3 regions of the Paeniglutamicibacter sp. ORCA_105 genome follow, and region 1 is predicted to be linked to each of the others. Evidence: riboswitches for the same ligand, from Rfam matches in the RefSeq annotation. Region 1 holds a riboswitch; each other region holds the start of a gene.
What was found. A riboswitch is a leader RNA that binds a small molecule or an ion and turns the genes downstream of it on or off. The one in region 1 is predicted to bind S-adenosylmethionine.

Region 1 (4,105 bases):
GTTTCGACATCAGCTACGAGTTCCACGATCCGGTGGACGGCGGGGTGTGCGTTCGTGCTGCAACCACCCTGGCATTCTTCGCCGTTGACGAGCAGCGATTGCTTCGACTTAGCCCGGGGAACAAGGAAGCGCTGGCGCACTACGCGGCCGACCCGATTTTCCGCTAATGCTTTCTCTTTCCGGACGCAATGGACAATCGTTGCCGTGCAAGGCCTAATGCCCAGCCCCACCTAGGGACACGTCGAACCGTCACATTGAGACAAGCCTTGGACTCTCCCGTGCAATGCGTTGCTATTGTTCGGAGCATGAGCACTGAAACTGCACCTCAGGCCGACACCGTGTCCTTGGACGGCCGAGTATTCTGCGGCGTTGAGAATTCTGCAACAGGAGAAGTAGGGCAATCCACCACATTTACCTACCACCAAGATCACGAAGTGGTTTGGGCAGAGTACTCCGGTGGGGCGGTCGTCCGAGGCTATCTCGTCGGCACTCGCAATGCGGATAAATTAAACTTTCGCTACGTACACCTTGGCGCTAACAAGGAAACCTCAACCGGAGTTTGCGAATCGGTCATCGAGGTCCTTGAGGACGGTCGGGTACGTTTCCATGAATCGTAGGCATGGGAATCCCGACCGGAAACAGGAAACAGCATTGTCGAAGAGCTGAAGCAATAGCTCGTTCTAAACCACCGACAAATGCGTGGCCCGCCAAACACCGGTGGACTGCGACCGCCAACCTTGTGTCCAAGGCGGTTTTCGCCGCCCGGAATCCTAGGAAAGTTGCAGGTCACCCGTCAGGGACTCGAAGTCGCGGGCCAATTCCTCATCGCGGTCGAAGGTACATGCAGAGAGCGGTTCGGTGCTGAAGGAAAAGTAGCGCAGCCCGGCACTGTGGCGCGGATCGGCGGGAAGGGCAATCGCGTTGTTGTGGAAATTCACCCGCCCGAGTGAAATCCCCGGAGCCGGCTGCGGCGCAATGCGCAGCAGTTGCACAATGACCGGTAGGTCGTGGGCGAACACCTGGTGGTGGGTGCCTCCGGCAAAGACATGCAGTGTCAGGCCCTGGGTCAGGGACATCGCGACCTCGATGTCAGCGGGCGCCCAAAGCGTGGGGCGGGCCATGAGGCTCCTGATGGCCCGGGGATTGGTGCGGTGTCCGGAGTGGAACGAGGTACAGGTGTCGATGGAACGTGACTCATTGCGCAAGGTGGCGGCGCCTTTCGTGTGCTCTTGTCCCCAAGGCAGCGGCTGCTGCCAGGACCGCTTCGTCATCCGAACCACCCTTGAAGCATGGGGTTGGTGTCGCGCCGGGTCGGAGCCCAAAGCTGGCGCGTGTCTCGTGAAGCTGGTTTCATCGTACCAAACCACCGGCGACGTTTTAGAGTGAGTGAATGAGACTCATCTTGATCCGCCACGGGCAGACAGCCTCCAACGTGGCCCAGGCCCTGGACACCGCGGCCCCCGGCGCGCCGCTGGATGAGACCGGCCTGGCCCAGGCACGGGAACTAGTTCGGAGGCTCGGTGCCGAAGATGTGGACGCGGTCTTCTCCTCGCCGTTGCTGCGCGCCAAGATGACCGCAACGCCCTTGGCCGATTCCCGCGGACTTATCCTTGCCGAGCACGTGGGGCTGAGCGAAATCTCCGCCGGTGACCTGGAGATGCGCAACGATCCCGAGGCCCAGCTTGCCTACCGTGACGTGTTTTTCCGGTGGCTTTCAGGCGACCTTGCCGCCAAGGTTGCAGGCGGCGAGGATGCGCACACGGCACTGGATCGATTCAACTCAGTCATCGAACAGGCGCGCGCCGCTGGGACCGGAAAGCTGGTGGTGGTCAGCCATGCCGCAATGCTGGTGACATGGCTTGCCTCCCGAAGCACCAACTTCGACCCCGGCCTGCTGAGCCCTACGCCCCTGGCCAACACCGGGGTGGTGACGCTGGATGCTGCCGCCAAATCGCGGTGGACCATGCGCAGTTGGCAGGACCGGCGTCTGGACTAGAGGGTCCCGTTCGGCAAACGGCGATGCCGCCCGCACGGCGCCGAAACGTCGTGGGGGCGGCAATTCAGGATCGGCGTCAGTCCTCGAAGGAAAGCTTCGGCGGGGACGTGCGAAAGCCCTTGGTGCGGATGGCCAAAAAGCCGATTCCCGCGGCGAACCACATCAGTCCCACCACAAGACTGACGCCGGAGAGTGAGGTCCACAACCAAATGGTCAGCGCGAATCCCACCAGGGGCATGAGCAGGTAGAGCAACACCGAACGGGCACCGCGCGCCTTAGCATCCATGAAGAAGGTCTTGATGACCGAAAGGTTCACCATGGAGAACGCAACCAGGGCCCCGAAGCTGACCACCGAGGCCGCAGTCTCCAAGCTGACGAAGAGGTAGGTCAGCGACACCGCGGAGACCACGAGGGTGGCATAGACGGGGGTGGAAAAACGGCGATTGAGCATGCCCATGCGGCGCGGCAGCAATCCGTCACGGCCCATGGAGTACAGGATTCGGGTCACGCTGGCCTGCGAGGCCATGGCCGAACCAAATGACCCCACAACGTAGACCGCCACAAAGATCGCGGTGAGCACCGAACCGCCGACCCCTGCCATGAGCTCGACGCCCGCGGCATCCGGATCGGTGAAGGTGGTGTGGTCCGGGTGGATCAATGCCCCGGCCCAGCCAACGACGATGAAGATCAGGCCGCCGGCCAAGGTGGTGAGCACGATCGCGGCGGGAATCGTCTTGCCGGGATTCCTCGCATCCTCCGACAAGGTCGAAATAGCATCGAATCCCAGGAACGAGAGCGAGAGGATGGCAGCGCCGGAGAAGATCGGGCCCAGGCCGTCGGCGCCAAAGGAGAACGGTGCCAACAGGCTTGGGGCATCGGCGTTGAGGACCTGGTTGAGCACCAGCGCCACGAAGATGCCGATCATGAGCACCGAGGAGGCGACCACCGTGGCGCTGAGCCGGCCGATGAACTTGATGCCGATGATGTTCAGGCCCAGCACCAGCACGAGGGACACCAGCGAGAACGCCCAGGCGGGGACCGCAGGGAACTGCGTGTTGAGATAGATGCCGATGAGCAGAAAATTGATCATCGGGATGAACAAGTAGTCGAGCATCAGCGTCCAGCCCGTGGCAAAACCGACAGTTCCGCCGAAGGCCTGCTGGGTGTAGGCGTAGGCGGATCCGGCCTGCGGCACCGCCCGGGACATCTGGGCGTAGCTGAAGGACGTGAACAGCATGGTCACCAGCCCCACGATATAAGCGGCCGGCAGATGTCCGTTGGTCACCCCGGTCACCACGCCGTAGGTGGTGAACACCGTGACCGGCGCCATGTACGTCAGTCCGAAGAGCACCAGGAAAGGTATGCCCAGGACCCGCTTGAGCTCGGTGGGACGGGCGCCGTGTATGCTGCCGGATGCCGGAACATGAGCCGAGATCTTGGTATTCATCGTATTCCGTCCAATGCCGGTTCGGGTGTCGTCAGGTGGGTGGGTTTGCCGGCAAGCCAGGTGCCAAGGACCTTCACGCCGGCCACGTCGTGTTCCGCGATGGAGCGTGGATCGCTCTCCAGCCAGACCAGGTCCGCGATCTGCCCCGCTGCCAGGGTTCCGCGTTCGTGGTCGGCAAAGGCCTGGTAGGCGACCTGGGCGCTGTAGGAGTCCAGGGCATCGACAACGCCGTAGGGGGCCCCGGCCAGCGGAGGAATGTCGGGGTCGGACAGCCCTGTGCGGGTCACTGCCGTGCCGATGCCCGGCATCGGGTGGTGGTGTGTGACAGGCCAGTCGCTGCCAAAGGACACCCTGACGCCCGAGGCGGCGACCTCGCTGATCTGGAACTGCCGTGACGCCCGTTCGGCTCCAAGCCGTGGGAAGGTCAGTTCGGTCATGACGGTGTCCCGCTGGGCCCACAGCGGCTCGAAGTTCGCGATGACGCCCAATTCCCTGAACCGTGGCAGGTCGGTGGGGGAGATGGACTGCAGGTGGGCCATGACCGGTCGGCGGTCGCGTGGGCCGTTGGCGGCAACGACCGCCGCAATGGTGTCCAGTCCCTGACGAACGGCGGCGTCTCCGATGGCGTGTAGGTGCAATTGGAAACCCATGGAATCCACGGC
Region 2 (4,105 bases), 120 kb from region 1:
GACCCGGGTGCGCAGCGCGGCGAGCGTGCCCAGCGAGGCTGCGAGGTCGTTGCGCCAGATGTTGCGCGAGTCCACGATGCCCGCGACCAGGGTGGAACCGGCAAGGTCGCCCAGGAATTCGGTGGTGGGGAGGGCGCCGCGGACCAGGTCGGCGTGCACTGCCTCGACGCCGGCGCGGGCCAGCAGGCCCTGGGTGGCGCCCGGGCGGGTGATGTCCCCGGCGGTGCCGTAGCCCAGGCTCACGAACAGTGCGGGACGCTCGGTGGCGGCGGCCAGCTTGGAATAGACGGTCTCGGCGAGTGCACCGGGGACGGCCAGGGCGGCGCCGCGGTCGGTGACCAGTGCCGGCTCGTCCAGCTGCACCCACGGTGCCCCGGCGGCGGCCAGGGCTGCAAGGACCTGGGCGTAGGCGTTGACCACTTCGTCGATGCGCGACAGCGGGTCGAAGCCGGCGGGAGCGCCGTCCTCGGCCTTGGCCAGCAGCAGGTAGCTGATCGGGCCCACGAGGGTGGGGCGGATGGTGTTGCCGTTGGCCGCGTGGGCGGTGAAGGATTCGACAAGCGCCGCGGCGTTGGCCTTGATGGGGGTCGCTTCCCCGATTTCCGGGACCAGGTAGTGGTAGTTGGTGTCGAACCACTTGGTCATTTCCAGCGGGGCGCGGGATTCGTCGCCGCGGGCCAGCACGAAGGAAGCGGCGGTGTCGATGGCGCCGTTCTGGCCTGCCAGGTCCGCGAAGCGGGTGGGCAGGGCCGAGAGGGCGACGGTGGCGTCGAGCACCTGGTCGTAGTAGGCGAAGTCGCCGGGCAGCGAGGCGTCATCGGGCTTGAGCCCGAGTCCGGTGAGCTTGGCCAGGTTGGCGTTCTGCAGTTGGCGGGCCGCGGCGTGCAGCGCGGCCTCGTCGGTGCGTGAGGCCCAGTGCGATTCGAGGGCCTTCTTGAGCTCGCGGTTGGGTCCGATGCGCGGGTAGCCGAGGATGGATGCGGCGGGGAAAGTTGGCTTCGACATGGTGGTTCTCCTATTTGTTCTGACGTTGTGGAAAGCGGTGGGAAGGTGTGTGGTTCTAGACAGCTGCGCGGGTGGCCCAGGTGTTGCTGGCCTGTGCGCGGGTCCGCGGCAATTCGAGCTGCTCGACGACATCGAGGGAGCCGCGGTGGTCGTTGAAGGTGTAGAGGTGCACGCCCGGTGCCCCGTCGTCGAAGGCCCTCCGGGCCAGGGTGACTGCGGCGTCCACGCCGATGCGGTGGCGCTCGGAATCCGAGCCGGCGGTTTCCAGCGCGTGGGCCAGGATCGGGTCCGGGGCAATCCCGGCCATCGAGGCCAGCCGGTTCAGGCGCCTGACCGAGTTCAGCGGGATGACGCCGGGGATGATCGGGATGGTGACCCCAGCGCGGCGGGCCGAATCCACGAGGTTGGTGTACTCATTGGCACGGAAGTAGACCTGGGTGATGGCGTAGTTGGCCCCGGAGCGCTCCTTGGCCAGCAACACTTCCACATCGTGTTCGAAGGATGGGGATTCGGGGTGCCGGATCGGGTAGGCGGCGACACCCACCCCCAGTCTTCCTCCGGCCAGGGCGGCCGAGTGGTCGGTCTCAACCTCGCGGATCAGCTCGATCAGGTAGCGGGCGAAGGGGAACTCGCCGCGCCAGTCCTCGGGGTCCGTCGGCAGGTCCCCGCGCAGCGCCAGCACCCCGCGGACCCCGAGGGAAACGAAGTGGCGGATCAGGTTCTGCAGGGATTCGCGGCTCTCCCCCACACAGGTCAGGTGTGCCAGGGGGCGCAGCCGGGTGTTCTGGATCAAGTGCTCGATCAGTTCAAGGGACGCGTTTCGGCGTGCCGGGGAGCCCGAATAGGTCACCGACACGTAGTCGGGATCGGTCGCCTCCAGGGCCCGGATGCTGTTGAAGATTCCCTCGGCGGCGTCGCGGTTCGCCGGAGGGTACAACTCGTAGGACAGTGACGGCGGTGCGGCTGTCGTTCCAATACTCATGCATGTCTCCTCGTCGATTCGAGGGAGGCATCAGGGATCGCCACAAAAGCCCCAGGGATCCGTCACGGATGTCCTGCGGCGATGATGAGTGAACGCTGAAGCGGCTCCATCGCTTCTGGCAGTAGCACCCTCGCCGATGGAGTCCCAGGGAAGGGAATCCATCGGATGATGGTTGCTGCGGCGTCAACGAGCCAGATCTCTCAGCCGCTCTTGATGGTTGATGTATTCATCTTGGAACAGGTTCGAGGGCACGTGCAAGGAGCTTGCCGGCACAGCCGTCACGAAGGGCAAAATCACTTCATGTGTCCACACGGCGTCATTTTCGCCGGGCCGCCGCGGTCACATTGTTACGGCCGTCCATTCGCGTTTTCGGTGTATCCGCAGGGATTCCCGGCACCGGCATGACGTCGCGGGACTTCCGTGAAGCCAATGTGACGCGAAGGAGTGGCGTGCTCGCGACCGATTCCATGTGCCGGGATCCGGGGGCGAGGAATGGTTTTCACCCGTAGTGCCATGGTCGTGACGGACTGCCGGGGCGGAGTTGCGACCCCACCGCGATGACCCTGATTCCTTTTCCGTGAAGCCCCCCTGCGCAGGGGGGCGTTACTCGCCGGACGAGGCAGTACTTTTGTGCCCCTCGCGGATCGGGGCATCGTTCCCGGGGTTGCCCTGGCGGCGGTTCCAGTTCAGGCCGGAGAGCGACACCGCCAGGACCGAGGTGAGCACCAAGGCGGCAGCGGGAGCTGCGACCGTCCACGGCGCCCTTTCGACGTAGTTGATTCCCTCGGCCAGGATGAGCCCCCACTCGGGGGTGGGCTGCCGGGGCCCCAGCCCCAGGAATCCCAGCGAGGCCAGCGCCAGCGCGATCCCGGGAATCCGCAGCATGGCGTGCCTGAACACCGGACCAAGGATCGCCGGCAGGACATACCTGAGCAGGATCCGGGCCGGGCCCACGCCCAGTACCGGAAGGATCTTTACGAACGGCCGGGCCCGCGCTTCCTGTCCCAGTGCCGCCGCGTGCGCCGCCAGCGGTGCCCAACCCACCAATGCGACCGCGATGGCGGCGCCGAGCAGCGACGGACCGGTGACCACCGCGACCATCAGGCCCACCAGGATCGGCGGGGCAGCGTTGGCGACCTCCACCGGACCGGTTGACGCATGCGGAAACAGCCCGATGACCAGCCCCAGGACCAGGCAAACCAGCACCACCAGCAGGGAAGTCCCCAAGGTCGACAGCGCACCATGCCCCACTCTGGCCAATAGGTCGCGTCCGCTGGCATCGGCTCCGAAGGGCAGAGCCAGGCTCGGGGCAGCCAGCCTCGCGTGCTCGGACGCGAACGGATCGCGCAACAGTCCGGCTACGACCAAAAGCACCAGCGCCAAGGCCACCACCAGCGGCAGGAGCATCTCACGTCGGCGGGTGAAGCGCATGGTCTCCGGCGCCGGAACCGTACCGGAGCGAAGTGCCCTGCCCAGCAACAGCAGGCGCACCGCAGCGCAGGCCGAACCCACGATGACGGCCAGCAGCAACAGCGCCAGCACCCCGGCTTGCAGCGCCGGAATGTCCTGGGCGCTGGCGGCGCCCAGAATGGCCCGGCCCAAACCGGGGATCGCGAAGACCTTTTCCACAGCCACTGCCCCGCCGGTCAACCCGATCAGGACCAGGCCGACTTGGCTGGTCACCGATGGCATGGCCCGGCGCAGCACGGCCGCGGTGAGCTGGCCGCGGCGCGCCCCGGCGAGCCGCCAGGTCGCCACCCACTTCTCCGCGAAGGCGGCGCTGATGGCTTCGGAGGCCAGGCGCCCGATCAGCCCGCCGGCGGGCAACCCGAGCGAAAGCGCCGGCAGCACCGCGTGGTGCAGGCCCTGCCAGCCGTAGGGCGGGAACCACCCCAGCAAGACGGCTCCGACAATCAGCAGCATGGCGGCCAACAGGAATTCCGGCAGCGCCGTCATTCCCGCCGCAACGGCCCCGGATCCGCTGCCCGGCTTTCCGGCCAGACCGCGCGCCACCGCAGGGACGCACAGCAGCACGGCCACGACTGCCGCCACCGCCACCGCGCATCCCATCAGGGTCAACGAGACGCCCAGGGCGGAGACAGTCCCGGGACCCACCGG
Region 3 (4,105 bases), on a different contig from region 1:
TCCGCCGGGCAATCCCCAACCCGGCCGACGGAATGAGCTCGTTGGCGTAGTAATCGCCGCCGGCGAACTCCGGGTCCAACCTGATGGCGGCGGTCTGCGCCTGTGCGAAGGCGATCTGCTCGGCCGAGGACTCGGCCGCAGCCGCCACCACCACGCAGTTCCTGACGCGTTCGGGGAATTCGACGGCCCATTCCAGGGCACGGGCACCGCCCATGGATCCACCCAGCACCGTGTGCCACGCAGTGATCCCCAGCTCGTCGGCCAGGCGTGCCTCCAGCCGCACCGAATCCTTGATGGTCGTGAACGGGAACCGTGATCCCCAGGGGACCCCGTCCGGGTCAAGGCTGGCCGGGCCGGTGCTGCCGGAGCAACCGCCGACCATGTTGGCTGCAACCACGAAGTATTTATCGGTGTCCACCGTTTTGCCCGGTCCCACAAAGCCGTCCCACCAGCCGGGTTCCGTCGAGGCGCCACGGGCGACATGGCTATCCCCTGTCAGTGCATGGGCGATGAGGACGGCGTTGGAGGCATCGGCATTCAGCGTGCCCCAGGTCTCGTATCCCAGTACGATTTCCGGCAGCGTCGCACCGGTCTCAAACGTATAGGCACCGGTGTGCAGGTGCTGCAGGATGCCGTCGGGGGCGTAGTCCAACGCCGCTGCCGTTTCTGCGTCATAAAGGACCACGTTTGTCTCCACACTCACCGGGTACCCTGAAATTCAACATCGGCCGACGCGGCCACTGATTCGAAGCCAACCTTCAGGTCGGCGATGATGTCGGCAATATTCTCAATGCCGACGCTCAAGCGGACAAGTCCCGGGGACACGCCTGCGGCAACCTGCTCCTCCTCGGTGAGCTGCGCGTGGGTCGTCGACGCCGGGTGGATAACCAGCGAACGCACGTCGCCGAGGTTGGCGACATGGGAGTGAAGCGTCAGCGCGTCGACGAAGCCCTGGCCCGCCTCGCTCCCGCCGGAAATCTCGAACGAAACAATGGCGCCAATGCCCTTGGGGCCATACTTGCGCCCGCGCTCGAACCACGCGCTGGATTCGATCCCCGCGTAGTGGACGCGCTGCACCTGTGGTTGTGCCTCCAGCCATTGTGCAACTTCCACGGCGTTGGAGACGTGGCGCTCCATGCGCAGCGACAGCGTTTCCAGCCCCTGGGCAATCAGGAATGCATTGAACGGGGAAACTGCCGACCCGAGGTCGCGCAGCAGTTGCACGCGTGCCTTGAGGACGTAGGCAAGGTTGGCACCTAGTGCACCGTTGACGCCGAGGTCCCGGGCGAAGACCATGCCGTTGTACGACTCGTCGGGGGTGTTGAAGCCGGGGTACTTCTGCGGGTCGGCGGCAAAGTCGAAATTGCCCGAGTCAACGATGACACCGGCGATTGCCGTTCCGTGTCCACCCAGGTACTTGGTGGCGGAGTGGACCACGATGTCGGCTCCCCACTCGATCGGGCGAATCAGGAACGGCGTGGCCAAGGTGTTGTCAACGATCAACGGCACACCTGCCTCATGCGCAATGGCGGAAACCGCTTCGATGTCCAGCACGTCCTGGCGCGGGTTGGAAACCACTTCGCCGAAGAACGCCTTGGTGTTGGGCTGGACGGCTGATCGCCAGCCTTCCAGGTCATCCGGGTCCGAAACAAAGGTGACTTCGATGCCCAGCTTGCGCAGCGAGTGCTTGAACAGGTTTTGGGTTCCGCCGTAGAGGCTCGGGCTGGCCACGATGTGGTCGCCGGCCTCGGCAAGGTTCAGGATCGAATACGTGGTGGCAGCTTGTCCCGAGGCCAACAGCAGTGCGCCAACTCCTCCTTCGAGGCTGGCGATGCGCTGCTCGACGGCGTCCTGCGTGGGATTGCCGATACGCGTGTAGATCGGTTCGAGCTCGGCCAGCGCAAAACGTGCAGCGGCACTTTCGGCGCTCGGGAACACGAATGACGACGTCTGGTAGATGGGCAGTGCTCGGGCACCGGTTGCGGAGTCGGGCTCCTGCCCCACGTGGATCTGGCGGGTTTCAAAGGACCAGTTGTTAGACATCTCTTCCCCTTCAAGGATTCTAGGGGTATGCCCGAAGCCGACTCCGGCGGTGGCCGTGTCCTGGCTGGGGGCATTCCCGCGCTTGTCCCACGTCATTTTGACGTGGGGCCTGGTCTTCACCCGGGGCACCCCACCGCGGCGGAGGGTTGCCGTTCAGCAAGCCGGGGCTTTCTGCTGAAACTCATGACCTTGTCAATAAGTCTGGCCCAGGGCTTCACATGTTCGCAACCACATCTCAAATTGTGACAAGTTGACGGCAATCGCACTAGCCGCAGACGTTTAAAACAACCAACTGAAACGCAAGTTAGGTGAACCTAAGTCGAGAGCCAGATCACAAAGTGCCATGATGGGCACATGATGAGGTTGGACCATGTAACTTACGCTTGTGGACCCGACGGTCTCGCGGCAACTGCCGCTCGGATCGGCGCGGTTCTTGGACTCGAATCAGTAAAGGGCGGTGTGCACCCACGTTTTGGTACGCGCAATGTCATCTTCCCGCTGAAGAACAACCAGTACCTGGAAGTTGTCGAAGTACTCAACCACCCGTCGTCTGACAAGGCGCCGTTTGGCCAGGCCGTTCGCGCCCGCTCCGAACTCGGGGGTGGCTGGATGGGGTGGTGCGTCGCTGTTGACGACTTGGCTCCAGCCGAGGCACGCCTGGGCCGCGGCTCGGTACCGGGAAACCGGAAATTCCCCGATGGACGGGAACTGACCTGGCGCCAGATCGGCATCAACGGCCTGATTGCGGACCCGCAGGTTCCCTACATGCTTCGCTGGGATGAGGGCACCGAGGATCTGCACCCCTCGAAGGCCCTGGATCCTGTGGGGAAAATTTCCTCAATCTGCATCGCCGGCTCCAGCGAACGTGTCGCCGACTGGCTCGGACAACCCGAGCAGTTGCCCGTTGGCGACGTTGTTGTCGATTGGCAGGCGCCGAACGGGACGCCGGGAATCCTTTCGGTGACCTTTGAGACTCCCACGGGTCCCATCACGCTGTAACAAAGCAGTCATGGGAAGCACTAGCAATGCGGGGGTGTCCGGAGGTGATCCGGACACCCCCGCACTGCTTAATTCCTGGTCTGCTCCGCCGACGGTTTCGGCGCCACACCAAGCGGGGCGCGAGGGATGCCGGTGGGCCTGATTTCCTCGAGCCTATCGATCCGGCCGGAAACCAAAAGTCATCGGCGAAAAGTGATCAAACCGTGCTTTAGGAACCCAACCCGATTGCTGTACCCACCAGCGCATAACCGACGAATCCCGCAACGTCCAGGAACGCGTGGGCGATGACCAGCGGCATGACCCTGCCCTTCCTGGAATACACGTAGCCGAAAACCACACCCATGGCGATGTTCCCGATGAAGGGGCCAATGCCTTGGTACAGGTGGTAGCTGCCCCGAAGCACGGCACTGGCGCAAATGATTTGCCATTTGCCCCAGCCCAGTCGCCCGAGGCGCTCAAAGAGGTACCCGACGACGATGACTTCTTCCAGGATGCCGTGGCGGATCGCGGAGAAGACCAGAATCGGGACCGTCCACCAATAATCGTCCAGGGCTGCCGGCACGATGATCGTGGTCAAGCCGAGCGCACGTCCCAACGCATAGACGCCCAGGGTTCCGATGCCCATGGCCAGGAACAGTCCGATTCCCCAGCCCAGGTCGCGTACCGGCCGCGTCAGGTCAAAGCCCAGCCTGCCAAACGGGTTGCCTCCGGGAATCCTCCAGAGCAGGTAGAACACCAGCATCACCGGCACCAGGGCAAAAAAGATGTCCAGCAGCTGGTAAGTCAGGTCGAAGTACTGGCGTTGGTTCAGTGGGTTGTTCAGCGACGTCGTCTGTGAGCCCAGGGGCGCCCGAGTCATCTTGTCGATGAGGTTCACGATGGCATAGATACCCGATCGGCCCAGGGACAGACCCAGGACAATGAGCAGCTCGATCTTCAGTCCACGGCGCGTAGCGGCGTCAGTCATCGATCTCCCCAACACTTCGCCGAACCGGGTGTTTCCCGACGCTTCCAAACCCATGCGTTCGATCCTACGTGTTGATCCTGTGTACCCACACACCCG

Region 2: it holds a riboswitch for S-adenosylmethionine, as region 1 does, so the genes downstream of both, ACIPUB_RS04300 (methylenetetrahydrofolate reductase) here and ACIPUB_RS04875 (hypothetical protein) in region 1, are expected to answer to the same signal.
Region 3: it holds a riboswitch for S-adenosylmethionine, as region 1 does, so the genes downstream of both, ACIPUB_RS09425 (bifunctional o-acetylhomoserine/o-acetylserine sulfhydrylase) here and ACIPUB_RS04875 (hypothetical protein) in region 1, are expected to answer to the same signal.

What each region holds. Positions count from the first base shown of each region.
Region 1 is NZ_JBIXLM010000006.1:134,667-138,771, reverse strand. It holds gene ACIPUB_RS04885 (acyl-CoA thioesterase) at 1-167, shown strand, start outside; gene ACIPUB_RS04880 (hypothetical protein) at 306-617, shown strand; gene ACIPUB_RS04875 (hypothetical protein) at 771-1,205, opposite strand; SAM riboswitch class IV at 1,221-1,344, opposite strand; gene ACIPUB_RS04870 (histidine phosphatase family protein) at 1,391-1,996, shown strand; gene ACIPUB_RS04865 (APC family permease) at 2,073-3,443, opposite strand; gene ACIPUB_RS04860 (amidohydrolase) at 3,440-4,105, opposite strand, start outside.
Region 2 is NZ_JBIXLM010000006.1:13,213-17,317, forward strand. It holds partial or broken gene metE (5-methyltetrahydropteroyltriglutamate--homocysteine S-methyltransferase) at 1-1,005, opposite strand, end outside; gene ACIPUB_RS04300 (methylenetetrahydrofolate reductase) at 1,061-1,987, opposite strand; SAM riboswitch class I at 2,091-2,207, opposite strand; gene ACIPUB_RS04305 (ABC transporter permease subunit) at 2,591-4,105, opposite strand, start outside.
Region 3 is NZ_JBIXLM010000015.1:34,644-38,748, forward strand. It holds gene ACIPUB_RS09420 (homoserine O-acetyltransferase) at 1-697, opposite strand, end outside; gene ACIPUB_RS09425 (bifunctional o-acetylhomoserine/o-acetylserine sulfhydrylase) at 700-2,043, opposite strand; SAM riboswitch class IV at 2,117-2,232, opposite strand; gene ACIPUB_RS09430 (VOC family protein) at 2,398-3,042, shown strand; gene ACIPUB_RS09435 (CPBP family intramembrane glutamic endopeptidase) at 3,251-4,009, opposite strand.